Regions from separate parts of the Rhizobium sp. NZLR11 genome, predicted to be linked through region 2. Evidence: predicted binding sites of a transcription regulator. Region 2 holds the regulator's gene; the other holds the start of a gene.
The links. The regulator PhoB, encoded in region 2, activates phosphate uptake and scavenging genes when phosphate is short. The targets are predictions, from matches to a motif close to TGTCATNNANCTGTCAT.
Positions count from the first base shown of each region.

Region 1: a site for PhoB is predicted at 5,699-5,715, ahead of HJB83_RS17300 (DUF1045 domain-containing protein). Genes of this name have one in related genera too.

Region 1 covers NZ_JABDWD010000009.1:79,419-87,032, reverse strand. The annotation lists gene HJB83_RS17340 (CDP-alcohol phosphatidyltransferase family protein) at 1-522, shown strand, start outside; partial or broken gene HJB83_RS17335 (flotillin domain-containing protein) at 1,036-1,395, shown strand; gene HJB83_RS17330 (metallophosphoesterase) at 1,417-2,157, opposite strand; gene uraH (hydroxyisourate hydrolase) at 2,160-2,516, opposite strand; gene HJB83_RS17320 (ureidoglycolate lyase) at 2,513-3,013, opposite strand; gene HJB83_RS17315 (DUF86 domain-containing protein) at 3,018-3,380, opposite strand; gene uraD (2-oxo-4-hydroxy-4-carboxy-5-ureidoimidazoline decarboxylase) at 3,377-3,877, opposite strand; gene puuE (allantoinase PuuE) at 3,877-4,800, opposite strand; gene HJB83_RS17300 (DUF1045 domain-containing protein) at 4,916-5,623, opposite strand; gene HJB83_RS17295 (FAD-binding oxidoreductase) at 5,738-6,916, opposite strand; gene mnmD (tRNA (5-methylaminomethyl-2-thiouridine)(34)-methyltransferase MnmD) at 6,915-7,614, shown strand, end outside.
Region 2 covers NZ_JABDWD010000024.1:15,424-23,037, reverse strand. The annotation lists gene HJB83_RS29045 (Hsp33 family molecular chaperone) at 1-654, opposite strand, end outside; gene argF (ornithine carbamoyltransferase) at 743-1,657, opposite strand; gene HJB83_RS29035 (aspartate aminotransferase family protein) at 1,695-2,894, opposite strand; gene HJB83_RS29030 (GcrA family cell cycle regulator) at 3,318-3,851, shown strand; gene phoB (phosphate regulon transcriptional regulator PhoB) at 4,029-4,712, opposite strand; gene phoU (phosphate signaling complex protein PhoU) at 4,845-5,558, opposite strand; gene pstB (phosphate ABC transporter ATP-binding protein PstB) at 5,603-6,418, opposite strand; gene pstA (phosphate ABC transporter permease PstA) at 6,434-7,614, opposite strand, start outside.

The DNA of each region.
Region 1 (7,614 bases), on a different contig from region 2:
GTGACTTCAGTTGCCGCCGCCGTCTCGGTTGCATTGGGCGTTTTTCTGAGCGTTGTTCCGCTTCCGCATTGGTTCCTGGTGGTGCCCGTATGGTTTCTCCTGCGCATGGGCCTCAACGCCATCGACGGCATGCTCGCGCGCGAACATGGGCAGAAGAGCATTTTAGGCGCGTATCTGAACGAGATCGGTGATGTCGTGTCGGATACCGCCTTGTATTTGCCGTTTGCGCTCATCGATCCGAACGGCTTGGTGCCGGCGATGGCCGTCATATTCCTCTCGGCGCTGACGGAATTTACCGGCGTTCTGGGTCAAACGGTCGGGGCAAACCGGCGTTACGACGGGCCGCTGGGCAAGAGCGACCGCGCGGTGCTTTTTGGCGCGCTCGGCACCTTTGTCGCGGTTGGTGGTACGTTTGCAGCATGGACTTCGTGGCTTTGGGCGGTGGTGGCTCTACTTCTCATATGGACCATCATCAACCGTATCAACGCCGGTATTCGCGAGGCGCACACGGCCGCCCGATAGGGAGCGGAGCCGATCTGTCGCCTATGCTTCCATCGGCAAATGTGATCCGACAATCGACGCTGCCTCCGTCCTCCTAACGGTATGTTAAGCTTATACCGCTCCCCATGATTAGTGCTCATCTGCCCACTTCAGGCTGCGGGTCCAGTAGCTTCAGAAAGCCGTCGGCGGCTCTCGACCGCGAGCGGCGGCGGGTCCGCTTTGCGCACACGCCTAAGACGGCCCGCGCCGGTTCCATTGGGATGGGAGGCCCGGAACTTGTCAGCCGGGCGGCGGCCGAGTCTTTTCAGGCGGGAATCAGGCCGTGCCGCAGCATGATCTCTGTAAGCCGCGCCGGATCAGGCTCGCCAGGACCGCTCACAGCCTTCGCGATTTCCTCGAAATAGGCGCGGCCAATCGAACCTGGGTTCAACACGATTAGGGCGCGCGGCCTCGCTGTGCAGATTTTCGGCGTGATGGGCGGCGCTCGATGACACGATAGTCGCCTATCGCAGGATGATCGACATCCTGATCGAGCTCGCCGAGGCGGTCAAGCCGATCGAGAAAATCTCTGACATCAGGATCTTCGACACCGGCGGCATGCTGGGCCGCGGGGGCGCGAACGGCGAAAGCGGCATCGGCCTCGGCGAAGGCTTGGCCGGCCAGCTCCTCTCCTATCAGGCAAACAAGCCGATCCTCGACAAATTGCTGAAAGAGGCCGGCTTCGACGGCGACAACGCCATCTCATCCCTCCTTGGAAATCTCGATGGCGCGAAACCGGCAAAGCTGGTTCCGGCTCCGGTAAAGCCGGCAATACCGGCCGCGCCTCCGGTAGCGCCGGCAGCGGCCGCAGCCCCGGCAAAGACGATCGCCCCTGCGGCGCCGAAGAAGGAATGATCGCGTGCAGGCGGGTCTGGGCTATCTCACCCAACCCGCCGCCAGCGCGCTCTCCCAGTCGCCACGGCCCCTTTCGGCGGCCAGTGCCGACATCGCCATATGGTCGTAGGCGACATTCCTGAACTGCCACGTCCATCCCGCCGCCGTCTTTTCCAGAATGGCATAGCCGGCCAGCGGATGGCCGGCTTCGATCTTGTGGTAATAGGGCCGGTCGTCGTCATAGGCGGGGCAGCCGACGCTGCCGGGATTAACGATCAGGCGGCCGTCGGAGAGACGGACGGCGCGGGGAAGGTGGCTGTGGCCGCAGAGGATCAGCGGCAGGTCTATGCCCTCGGCCAGCGCCTCGATCGCTTCGATCGGCTTCAGGAAGACGACGCCATCCGCCGAGACCGATTCCAGCCAATAGAGATTATCGTCCTTCGGCGTCGCATGGCAGAGATACACCTCGCCGCGATAGACGGTGTTGAACGGCAGGCTGCGAATCCAGTCGAGATGGGACGACGTCAATTGCCGATGGGCTGAAGCATCCGAGGCATGCATGGAGGCCGGATCCTGCTCGATCAGATAGCGATCGTGATTGCCGCGAACCGAGGTCAGGCCAAGCGGCATCAGCAAATCAGCGGTCCGACCGGCTTCCAGCGGCCCGCTGAAGAAATCGCCGAGATTGACGATGTCCTCGATGCCCTCAGCGCGAATATCCGTAAGCACGGCTTCAAGCGCCAGATGGTTGCCGTGAATGTCGGCGATCGCGGCAAAACGCATTTCTAACTCCCTCGATAGGTGGAATAGCCGTAGGGCGAAATCAGCAGTGGCACATGATAATGCGCCGTGACATCGGCAATGCCGAAGCGGATCGGCACCAGATCGAGAAAGGACGGATGCGGCAGCGGCGTGCCGCTGGCCCTCAGATAATCGCCGGCGTGGAAGACCAGTTCATAGGTGCCGGCTCGGAAATGTTCGCCAGCGAGGATGGGACCGCCGTCGACTCGGCCGTCGGCATTGGTCTCGACCGTCTTCAGATGCCTGCGGATCTCGCCGTCGAGCTGGAAAAGATCGATCCTAAGGCGTTCGGCCGGCTTGCCGAGGGCGGTGTCGAGAACATGGGTGGTCAGTCCGGTCATGGGGCTGGCTCTTTGATGATGTAGGGGGTTTCGAAGAAGAACTCTTCCAGATTGTTGCCCGGCCCGTCGCGGTCGACGACCAGGAAATCGGAGACTTGGCCAAGCGCCATCAGCGGATGATGCCAGACATTTTGGCGGTAGTTCACTCCCTGGTCCCCGCGCGCGCAAAACACTTGCGGTCTGCCCGGGCGTCCGCCCTCGTCCTCGGAGACGACGACGAGGAAGGGACGGCCGGAGACTGGCGAGAAGCTCTGGCTGCCGAAGGGATGGCGCTCCATCATGTCGATGTCATAGGGAAAGCTGCGCGGCTGGCCGCGAAAGAGATTGATGATGACGCGTGCGCCTTCGCCCGTCGCTTGCGCCGCGGCCAGCGCATGGAAACGCTCCGTCGTGCCGCCATTGATGAGCCGCATCGCGGCCGGATCGGCTTCGATCACCTCACCGAAGAGAGCGAAGGCGGAGTTGGTGAGAGGACGAATGTCGAGAAACCGAGACATCGCGTCACTCGCCTTGGGCATGCCAGTATCGGACGGCATCGATCTCCCGAAGCAGCTCCGGCAGCGTCCGATACGTCGCCTCCCAGATTTCGGAGGGATCGAGATCGAAGACGTCGTCGAGGATGCGATTACCGGTGCCGCAGATCCTGGTCCACGGCAGATTGGGATGCTCGGTGGCAAATTCCGGATGGGACACCAGCAGACGGGATGCCGCAGCACCGATGGTGAAGTGGCAAAAGGCAACGGCCTTGAAGGTAAGCTGGTCCTCGGCGAAAGCCGCCTCATCCATTCCGCCGATGAAGGACAACGCTTGGGATGCCGCCTTTTGCATGTCATTGAGATAGTCGATAGCGCGCCTCTCCTTCATTCAGCCTCCGGCAACATCGATGTCAGACGCAGCAGCGCGATCTTTTCGACCTGTGCCGTCGCGGTCGAAAACTCCTCGTCCCGGCCGTTGCCGATCCGTGTTTCGAAAGCTTCCAGGATATCCTCCTTGCCGAGCCCCTTGACGGCGATGATGAAGGGAAAGCCATATTTTTCGACATAGGCCGAATTGAGTTCTGTGAAGCGGGCGTGCTCGGCAGGGCTCAGGCGGTCGAGACCGGCGCCGGACTGCTCCTTGCGGCTGTCTTCGGTAAGTTCACCCGATATGGCGAGGCGCCCGGCAAGGTCGGGGTGGGCGCTGAGCACGCCCAGACGCTCCTGTCGGCTTGCCGCGCGGAAGACGGCGGCAAGCGCCGCATGTACGCCGGCCGCCGTCAGAGGCTCGTTCACGCTGCCGGCGTCATAGGCGCGCTCGGCGATGAAAGGCGAATGTTCGAAGACGCCGCCGAAGCGGGAAACGAAATCCTCGCGCGACAGCATCAGATCGCGTCCGGCTGATGGTGCTTGTGCCAGTGCTCGGCAATCTCGATGCGGCGCGGAATCCAGACCTTGTCATGCTTCAGCACATATTCGATGAAGCGCTTCAGCGCCGCCGCCCGGCCCGGGCGCCCGACGAGGCGGCAATGCAGGCCGACCGACATCATCTTCGGGCTGCCCGCCTTGCCTTCCTCATAGAGCGTATCGAAGGCATCCTTCAGATAGGTGAAGAACTGATCGCCGGTATTGAAGCCCTGCGGTGTGGCAAAGCGCATGTCGTTGGTTTCGAGCGTATAGGGGATGATCAGGAAGGGTTTCCCATCGACGCCCTTCACCCAGTAAGGCAGATCGTCGGCATAGGAATCGGAGGAATAGAGGAAGCCGCCCTCCTCCTGCACCAGCCGAAGCGTCTTGTCGGAAGGCTTGCCCTGATACATGCCGTATGGCCGCTCGCCGGTAAGCTCGGCGTGCAGGCGCACCGCTTCGAGGATGTGCTTGCGCTCCAGATCTTCCGGAAAATCCTTGTATTCCAGCCAGCGGTAACCGTGGCTGGCGATCTCCCAGCCGGCATCCTTCATCGCAGCGACCGCTTCAGGATTGCGCGCCATCGCTAGCGTTACGCCGTAGACGGTCGCCTGCACCTTGAGATCGGTGAACATCCGCCAGAGCCGCCAGAAGCCCGCGCGCGAACCGTATTCGTAGATCGATTCCATGTTGAGATTGCGCTGTCCGGGCCAGGCGGCCGCGCCAACGATCTCCGACAGCAGATTTTCAGAAGCCGGATCGCCGTCGAGGATCGAGCTTTCGCCGCCCTCCTCATAATTGATGACGAACTGCACGGCGACGCGCGCCTCGCCCGGCCACTTCGGATCGGGCGTCTGTCGCCCGTAGCCGACGAGATTGCGCGGATAAGTCTCGGATACCATCAAATCACCTTCTGAAAAGACGGCGAACGGTAGCATCCGCAGCCGGAATGTCGAGAAGGAAACTGCTCAATCCGATTTTGCCTTTGCAGTACAATGGCTTAGCCCATCGGCACGCTCAGGCGATCTTGCGCGCGCTGACCTTGCCCATCGGGTGCAGCGAATGAACGCGGAAAGGACCGCCCGTGCCCTCCTCGATCATGAGCGCCACGTTTGAAACCGTCACCGGGTCACTGAGGGCAGGCGCGAAAATCGTCCGCAGGGCCGGCTCGATGCGCGCCATGTCGATCGCGTTGACGGGTCCTGTCACCGGCATATGAAAGCGGAACTCTTCCATCACATAAGGATTGCCCCAGCGATGCAGGTTTGAAAACTGCGCTGCCGACAGCCCGTCCGGATCGCTGCGCTCGATCTCGGCTTCGCTGAGCGGCGCGCGGAAACGATCGAATTCCTGGACGATCGCCGAAGCGAGATACTGGATCCGCTCGCAGGGGGCGCTCGGCAGCAAGCTGTAGAAATTGCCGAGCCGTGCGACTTCGATGCGCGGAATCTGGAAGGGGACGAAGGTCCCGGAAAAACGCATCAGATCGCGCAGGAGTTGCGCTTCGGACATATTGTGACCCAGGTGAAACGGCGCCTTCAGAACGCCGTGAAAACCATAGCGCCGCGGCACGGCGGTATGGAAGGCGATCTCGTGAATGCCAAGGCCACGAACTGCCGGCGGCTCCACCATATCGCCCGAAAACACGTTTCGGCCAAGCCAACTGGCAGCCACAAGCGACAGCGGGTCGCTCGCCGGAGGCGTGAAGCAAATGGCATAGCGCATGCAATTTCCTCCATCAAGGAACTGAGCGCCGATCAAATCCGGCGCTGTCGATGCGCAAGCAGATAGGTGATTTGCATGACAGAATAACGAAACGAAGCGGCGTCGAATTCACGTTTAACGTGAAGCTGCCGCGATATGGCTTGAAATTGCGAAGCTTTCCGGCAGCAAAAATCCGCAATCCGTATCGCCTGCGATACATATCGCCGCTTCCGCCAGCCGGTGGGCCAGGCCGAAGCTGACCTTAAAGCCGCCGGTCAGCGCGATCAGGCGCGGATGATCGGGGTGGCGGCCGATCATCGGATCGCGGTCGATCGCCTTCGGGCGAAGCCCCGCCCAGCGCTCGACGATAGGGGCGTCGCGCAGCGCCGGCACGATCTCCCGCGCCGCGGCGATCAGCGTATCGAGCTGAGCGTCGGTCGATGTGGAATCGTCGAAGCGGTTTTCGCTGGTGCTGCCGATCGCCACATGCCCGCCCTCGTGCGCGACGACATAGAGCCCGTCGAGGAAGATCGTCGGCAGCGCGGGGTCGAGATCGGCTTTCAACAGCGCCGCCTGCCCCTTGACCGGTTGACCGAGCGGTCGCTTCAGCCCGGCGGTCAGCGCCTGCAGCAACGGAAAAGACTGGTGACCGGCGGCCAGGATGCAGTCGCTGAAAGTGATGGTTTCGCCCCCTATGTCGGCCGTGCCGCAGTCGGGATCGACACCGGTCACCGCCGCGTGTTCCATGATCCGCACATGTTTTGCCTGTCGCAAGAAGGCAATGAGCCCCGCAGTCAGTGAGCGGGGCGCAACGCGGGCGGCGAGCGTATCATGCACGAAACCGCTCTCGCCGGCGGATGCCTCGATCCAGCCGTCGACCGGCGGGCTGTCGAGCACGTGCCAATGGAAGCGGCGCTCGCCTGCGCACCAGTGGCGCTCGGCATCCTCGGAGTGAGCGCGCGCTATCTTGTTGAGATGCGGCTTCGGCAGCGGGATCAGCCGCCCGGAACGGCGGTAACCGGCCGAAAGCCCGGTTTCGGCTTCCAGCATGGCGATCTCGGCTTCGAGCGAGACCAGCGCATCGAACTGGAACTGCTTTTTCTCAGACCACCGATCCGGCATATGCGGCATCAGCGCGCCGAGCAGGCCGCCGCTCGCACCTCCACCCAATTTGCCGGCGTCGACGATAAGGGTAGCGACACCACGGCGCTCGGCATGGACGGCCGCCCAGAGACCCATGATGCCGCCGCCGACGATCAGCAATTCGCAGGACGATTGACCTGAGACCGGCTGAGGATTATCGGCTTTTTCCATGACAGACGTGAACCCCGATCAGATTGGCGCGGGCGCGCCGCAGCCGCTCGAATGGCGCGACGGCGATATGCCCTATTCCCTCGCCTTTGGCGACCATTTTTATTGCCAGACCGATGGGCGGCTGGAATGCGGCCATGTCTTTCTCGCCGGCAACGGCCTGCCGGAGCGTTGGAACGGGCGGCAGGAATTCGTGATCGGCGAACTCGGCTTCGGCACCGGCCTGAACTTCGCCGAGACCTGGCGGCGATGGAAGCTGTACAGCGTGCCCGGCCAGCAGCTGCATTTCATCTCCTTCGAGCTCCACCCGATGCGCGGCGAAGAAATCAGCCGTGCGCTCTCCCACTGGCCGGAGATCGATGCCGAACGCGAGGCGCTGACGGCGGCCTGGCCGCCAACGCCTGCCGATACCGTCTCGCTCGACCTCGACGACCAGATGAGGCTCAGCGTCGTCTGCGGCGCAGCACTCGACGGCGTCGCAGCCGCAAAGCCCGGCTTCGACGCCTGGTATCTCGACGGCTTCGCCCCTTCGCGCAACGGCGATATGTGGTCGGAAGAACTGATGCGCCGCGTCAACGAAAAAACCGCGCCCGGCGGCACTTTCGCCACCTATGCCGCGGCCGGTTTCGTACGCCGCAACCTCATCGCGGCGGGCTTTACCGTCGAGCGCCGCCAGGGCTTCGCCGGCAAACGCGAAATGC
Region 2 (7,614 bases):
GCCGCCGTGGAGATCCGGTTGACGCATGCGCTCCGGCGCTTCCGGCAGGAACTGGGCGACAAGGCCACCTGCCCGCCAGCGATGGCGTGGCTGGCCTTCATCGTCGCGATCGAAGAGTTCGGCCGCGGCCAGACGCACGCGCGTCGGGATCTGCTCCGACTGGCGGAAGTAGACGCCGGCAATGTCCTCGAGCGTGGTGCCGTCGAGCGCGACAATACCTTGGTAGGGCTGGCCGAACTTGCCCTGGTCGATGGTGAAGGCAAGCACGCCGTGGCCGAGCAATTGCTCCGGCTCGGTTTCGCCAGCTTCAATGGCCTTGTCGAGCAGCGCCTGGTCGAAACGGGCATAGGCACGGACATTTTCCGGCGTCGAAAAATCGGCAACGAGAAGATCGACCGGGCCGTCGCCCTTGGTCTGCACGGTGAACTTGCCGTCAAACTTCAGCGAGGTGCCGAGCAGCACCGTCAGCACGACGACTTCGGCGAGCAGCCGGGCGACAGGGGCCGGATAATGATGGCGCTCGAGGATCGCGTCGAGCATCGGGCCGAGCTGGACGGCGCGGCCGCGCACATCCAGCCCGTCCACCTGAAAGGGGACGACATGGTCATCGCCGGCGAAATCGAACTGGCCGAGGGCGGCTGCAGCTTCTGCCATGGATTCACTCCTAGTTTTCAAGCGAAAGGACAGGGTGCTCTTCGCTCGCGCGGCCACGCGTTTTTCGCACGCGGCGTCCGATTATGGTTCAGATCGCGCCCAGGCACCAAGCAAGAATCGACTTCTGCGCATGAAGACGGTTTTCCGCTTCATCGAAGACCACGGATTGCGGACCATCGATCACGTCGTCCGTCACTTCCTCACCGCGATGAGCGGGCAGGCAATGCATGAACAATGCATCATTGCCGGCCTTCGCCATCAAGGCCGCGTTGACCTGGTAAGGCTGAAAGACATTGTGACCCCGGGCCCGATGTTCCTGATTCATGGAGACCCAGGTATCGGTCACCACGCAATCGACGCCTTCGACCGCACGGTCGGCATCATGGCAGAGCATGATTTCGGCGCCCTCATTGCGGGCCCAGTTCAGATAGTGATCCTTAGGCTCCGAGCCAAGGGGCACCGCCATGTTCATGCGATAGCCGAAGCGGGCGGCGCCTTCGACCAGCGAATGCAGCACATTGTTGCCGTCGCCGGTCCAGGCGATGGTCTTTCCCTTGATCGGGCCGCGATGCTCTTCGAAGGTCATGATATCGGCCATGATCTGGCAGGGATGGGTGTCATCCGTCAGCGCGTTGATCACAGGCACGGTCGCATGTTCGGCAAGCTCCACCAGGCGCGAATGCTCGGTAGTGCGGATCATGATCGCATCGACATAACGCGACAGAACCTTGGCGGTGTCGCCGATCGTCTCGGCGCGGCCGAGCTGCATCTCGGTGCCGGACAGGAACAGCGTTTCGCCGCCGAGCTGGCGCATGCCGACATCGAAGGAGACGCGGGTGCGCGTCGACGGCTTCTCGAAGATCATCGCCAGCATCTTGCCGGCGAGCGGCTTGTCGCCCGTGCCGGCCTTGAAGGCCTGCTTGCGGGCGAGCGCATCGTTCATGATGGTTCTGAGATCGGCTGAGGTGACCGCGGAAAGATCGAGGAAATGTTTGGGAGCCATGTTCTTACCTGTGCTGCGCCCGAAGGCGGCAATCTCTTCAAGCCGTTTTCTTGACCTTCGCGGCGCGAATGCTCTCGGCGGCGCGCTCGATGCGGTCAAGGCCCTCTCGGGCTTCCTCGGCGGTGACGACGAGGGGCGGAAGAAGGCGGATGACGTTATCGCCGGCGGGTATGCCGAGCAGATGGGCGGCGCGGATCGCCTGCAGCAATTCGGCCGAGGGAATAGCAGCCTTGATGCCGAGCAACAGCCCCTCGCCTCTGATATCCTCGATCACATCGGGATAGCGATCCTTCAGCGAGGCGAGGCCCTGGCGGAAGACGAGTGCTACGTCGCGCACCTGCTGGAGGAAGCCATCGGCGAGGATGATGTCGAGCACGGCGCTGCCGACGGCCATGGCGAGCGGATTGCCGCCATAGGTCGAGCCATGCGTGCCGGCCTTCATGCCGGAGGCGGCCTCTGAAGTAGCAAGGCAGGCGCCGAGCGGGAAACCACCGCCGATGCCCTTGGCAACCGCCATGATGTCGGGCGTGACGCCCGACCATTCATGGGCAAAGAACCTGCCGGTGCGGCCAACGCCGGTCTGGACCTCGTCGAGGATCAACAGCAGGCCGTTTTCGTCGCAAATCTGGCGAAGCGCCTTCATGAATTCGGGGGTGGCAGGACGCACGCCGCCCTCGCCCTGCACCGGCTCGATGAGGATTGCCGCCGTCGCATCGGTGATCGCGGCGCGGACCGCTTCGATGTCGCCGAACGCCACCTGATCGAAACCCGGCGCCTTGGGGCCGAAGCCTTCGAGATATTTCTCCTGGCCACCGGCGGCGATTGTCGCGAGCGTCCGCCCATGGAAGGCGCCCTCGAAGGTGATGATATGGAAGCGCTCGGGATGGCCGTTGGAAAACTGATAACGGCGCGCCGTCTTGATCGCGCATTCGAGCGCTTCAGCACCCGAATTGGTGAAGAACACCTTGTCGGCGAAGGTGGCGTCGGTCAGCCGTTTGGCCAAACGCTCCTGGCCGGGGATCTCATAGATGTTGGAGAGGTGCCAGACCTTGTCGGCCTGCTCCTTCAGCGCGCCGACCACATGCGGATTGCCGTGGCCGACCGAGGTGACGGCAACACCGGCGCCGAAATCGAGATAACGTTCGCCGCTTTCGGTGATCAGCCACACGCCCTCGCCTCGCTCGAACCGCAGCGGGGCACGAGAGTAGGTGTCATAAAGCGGCGCGGCTTCAGCCATGGCGCGGTCTCCCGATCAGAGTTATCAAGCAACGGACTCCGGCTAAGAAAACCAGGCCCGAAAAATTAAAAATGCCGCCTTGCGGCGGCCAGCGGTACTATTTCCTTTTCGCGCTGCAATGTCAACAAAACTGCGCCCTTAGCGCATGCAGCAAGGTTGTACAGCGGTGTTTTCGACCTTCAACAGGCTTTATTGCAGAAATGACACGCTGGGGCAGCAAGTTGGGGAAAACTCCGAATTCGATTCATCCGGATTCATGCGACTCTTGTCACGGAGTCACGCTCACACTAGGTTAAAGTTCAATTACTAGACTGCATGCGGCGGAACTAGTCACCAAAATTGATCAAGCGTTTCTTGTTTCGGAGCTTCCGAGGCAACGGTGAGGGATTCTGCCATCACCAACGCAGAAGGTGGAGACAGGGCATGAACTGGACAGACGAGCGGGTCGAGAAACTCAAGAAGCTTTGGGCCGAAGGACTGAGCGCCAGCCAGATCGCGGCGCAACTTGGCGGTGTCAGCAGAAACGCTGTAATCGGCAAGGTGCACCGCCTGAGCCTTCCGGGCCGCGCCAAGGCCGGCGGCACGGCCGCCACGGCCCGAACGCCGAAACGCAATACATCGGCGCCGCGCGCGCCGAACTTCGCCTCTCGGATCACCACCCGCACCGTTACCCGCCAGCAGGGCGCAACGATGCTGAAGGAAGAGATCGAGATCGAAACGGTCGAGGAAATGGAATACGTGCCGAAAGGCAACGTGGTCGTGCCGATCTCCCGCCGCCTCGGCCTGACGGAACTGACCGAACGCACTTGCAAGTGGCCGGTCGGCGATCCGCTGAAGGATGACTTCCACTTCTGCGGCTGCGAGTCCCCCGACAATTCACCCTATTGCGGCTATCACCAGAAACTCGCCTACCAGCCCGTCAACGAACGCCGCCGGGCGGCAGCGCGGGCGAGCTGAACGGGTGACATTGTCGACATGCAAAAACGGGCTGGAAGGCCCGTTTTTTTATGTGAGTACGTTGGGTGTGGCTGCCCCTCATCCGCCTGCCGGCACCGACCGGGGTCGAGACGAGTGGCTCGACCCCGGTCGGGTTAGGGTGAGGGGCAGAGCTTGCTCGACTTTATCGGAAACCCCTCAGGCTTCCATCGAATAGCCGGCGCCGCGGACGGTGCGGATGACGTCTTGCATGTTGGAGAAGTTCAGCGCCTTGCGCAGGCGGCCGACATGGACGTCGACGGTGCGTTCGTCGACATAGATATCGTGGCCCCAGACGCCGTCGAGAAGCTGCGAGCGGGAGAAGACCCGGCTCGGCGACGACATCAGGAATTCCAGCAGGCGGAATTCGGTGGGGCCGAGGCGGACTTCGCGGCTTTTGCGATGGACGCGATGGGTTTCGCGGTCGAGTTCGATATCGCCGCATTTCAGCACCGTCGACAGCACCTCGGGACGGGCGCGGCGTAGCATCGCCTTGACGCGGGCAACGAGCTCCGGGGTCGAGAACGGCTTGACGACGTAATCGTCGGCCCCGGTCGACAGTCCGCGGACGCGCTCGCTCTCTTCGCCGCGCGCCGTCAGCATGATGATCGGCAGACGTTCGGTTTCCGGCCGCATGCGCAGGCGCCGGCAGAGTTCGATGCCGGAGACGCCGGGCAGCATCCAATCGAGGATGAGCAGGTCGGGCGTGCGCTCCTGAAGCCTGATTTCGGCTTCGTCGCCACGAAGGATAGTATCGACCTCGAAGCCTTCCGCTTCGAGATTGTAGCGAAGAAGCACGCTCAAGGCTTCCTCGTCTTCAACAACTGCAACTCTCGGGATCATGCCTGTCGGTCTCCTCGCGCATGTTCCTTAAACCGGGGTGATTTAAGCAATGCATCCTGCGCAAATTCAGAAAGGTGGCTGCGACCTCTTTGCGCGCCCGGATGGGCGCGCACGCAACGGCTAGTATGGGCTTTATTCCGTGACCGCGCCGACGGTGTTGGCGCTGTCGTCTTTCGGACGGTCACCTTCCGGCTGTGCGCCGGTCGCCATGTAGTAGATCGTCTCGGCGATGTTGGTGGCGTGGTCGCCGATGCGCTCGATGTTCTTGGCGCAGAAGAGCAGATGCGTGCAGCTGGTGATGTTGCGCGGATCTTCCATCATGTAGGTCAGCAGCTCGCGGAACAGCGAGGTGTACATCGCGTCGATCTCGTTGTCGCGTTCACGGATCGCATTGGCCTTGTCGGCGGAGCGCGTCGTGTAGACGTCGAGCACTTCCTTGAGCTGGACGAGCGCCAGCTCGGACAGATGCTCGAGACCGCGGGCGAGCTTGCGCGGAACGCCGGTGCTCTGCACGGCGATGACGCGCTTGGCGGTGTTCTTGCCGAGGTCGCCGACGCGTTCGAGATCGGCGGCGATGCGGATCGAACCCATGATTTCGCGCAGGTCCGAGGCCATCGGTTGACGGCGGGCGATGGTAACGATCGCCTTGTCGCCGATTTCTCGCTCGGCGTGATCGAGGATCACATCGTCGGAGATGACCTTCTGCGCCAGCGCGGTATCGCCGTTGACGAGCGCCCGGACGGCCTCGCTGACCATCTGCTCGGCCAGGCCGCCCATTTCGGAAATCCGCCTGGACAGGAACTTCAGATCATCATCATAGGCAGAAAAAATATGTGTCGATGCCATGGGGCTTTATCCTCGAATAACGGGAAGGCTTGGTGTCGCCAAAATCAACCGAAGCGACCCATGATGTAGTCCTGGGTGCGCGGATCGTCGGGATTGGTGAACATCTTGTCGGTGTCGTTCTCCTCGACGAGATTGCCGAGGTGGAACATGGCGGTGCGCTGCGAGACGCGCGCGGCCTGCTGCATGGAGTGGGTGACGATGACGATCGTGTAGTTCTCGCGCAGTTCGTGGATCAGTTCCTCGACCTTGGCGGTGGCGATCGGGTCGAGCGCCGAGCAGGGCTCGTCCATCAGGATGACTTCAGGGCTGACGGCGACGGCGCGGGCAATGCAGAGGCGCTGCTGCTGACCGCCGGACAGGCCGGTGCCGGATTCATGCACGCGGTCCTTGACCTCGTTCCAGAGGCCGGCACGCTGCAGGCTGGTCTCGACGATCTGGTCGAGATCGGCCTTCGACTTGGCAAGGCCATGGATGCGCGGGCCGTAGGAGACGTTTTCATAGATCGTCTTCGGGAACGGGTTCGGCTTCTGGAAGACCATGCCGACGCGGGCGCGAAGTTCGACGACGTCGATATCGGGATCATAGATATCGTCGGTATCAAGCGTGATCTTGCCGGTGACCCGGCAGCCGTCGATCGTGTCGTTCATGCGGTTTAGGCTCCGCAGGAAGGTCGACTTGCCGCAGCCGGACGGGCCGATCAGCGCGGTTACGGTGTTTTCGCGGATGTTCAGGTTCACATCGAAAAGCGCGCGCTTCTCGCCATAGTAAACCGAGACATCCTTGCCGATCATCTTATAAGGGACGTTGCTCATCTTCTGATCCAGCGCTTTTTCAACTGCAGCTTCCGTCAACATGTTCATGATGTGTAACTCCGTTTACCAGCGGCGCTCGAAGCGACGACGCAAGAGGATGGCGCCCATGTTCATGACGATCAGGAACAGGAGCAGGACGATGATGGCACCCGAAGTCCGCTCGACGAAGGCACGTTCGGCCTCGTTGGCCCACATATAGACCTGCACGGGCAGAGCCGTCGAGGGATCGAGCGGCGTCGTCGGCGCGTTGGCGACGAAGGCGACCATGCCGATCAGCAGCAGCGGCGCGGTTTCGCCGAGCGCATGCGCCAGGCCGATGATCGTGCCGGTGAGGATGCCGGGCATGGCGAGCGGCAGAACATGGTGGAACACCATCTGCATCTTCGAGGCGCCGAGGCCGAGGGCTGCAGCGCGGATCGACGGCGGCACGGCGCGCAGTGCGGCGCGCGTCGCAATGATGATCGTCGGCAGGGTCATCAACGTCAGCACCAGGCCGCCAACCAGCGAAGCCGAACGCGGCAGGCCGACGAAGTTGATGAAGACGGAAAGGCCGAGCAGACCGTAGACGATCGAGGGCACGGCGGCGAGGTTGTTGATGTTGACCTCGATCAGATCGGTCAGCTTGTTCTTCGGCGCAAACTCCTCGAGATAGATCGAGGCGGCAACGCCGATCGGCAGAGCGAGCACCAGCACGATCAGCATCAGATAGAGCGAGCCGATGAGGGCGACGCCAAGGCCTGCGGCCTCCGGACGGCTGGAATTGCCGTTGACGAAGAGGCCGGTGTTGAACTGCTTGTGGAGAGCGCCGCTCGCCTTCAGCTCGTTCATCCAGCCAACCTGCTTGTCGTTGACCTTGCGGTTCTTCTCATCGACCGACAGGTCGATCTGGCCCTTGTTGGCGCTGTCGACATTGGCGTCGGCGAGCACGGTGACATTGACCGTCTTGCCGATGATCGACGGGTCGGCGACGACCATGTCGCGCAGTTGGACCGGCGCACCCTTGGAGAGCATGGCGGATGCATCGCGCACGTCGGGACGGCTTGCGGCATTGACGTTCAGCTGCTTGACGATCGCGTCGCGCAGGAGAACCGGGTAGTTGGCGGCGATCAGCACCGAAGCATCGGTCGCACGCTTATTGCTGGGGTCGATCGTCTTCTCGGAAAATTCGATCGGCAGGGTGATCGCCGTCTGCTGAAAGGCGGTGTAGCCTTTGCCGATCACCGTCCACAGCAGGATGAACAGGA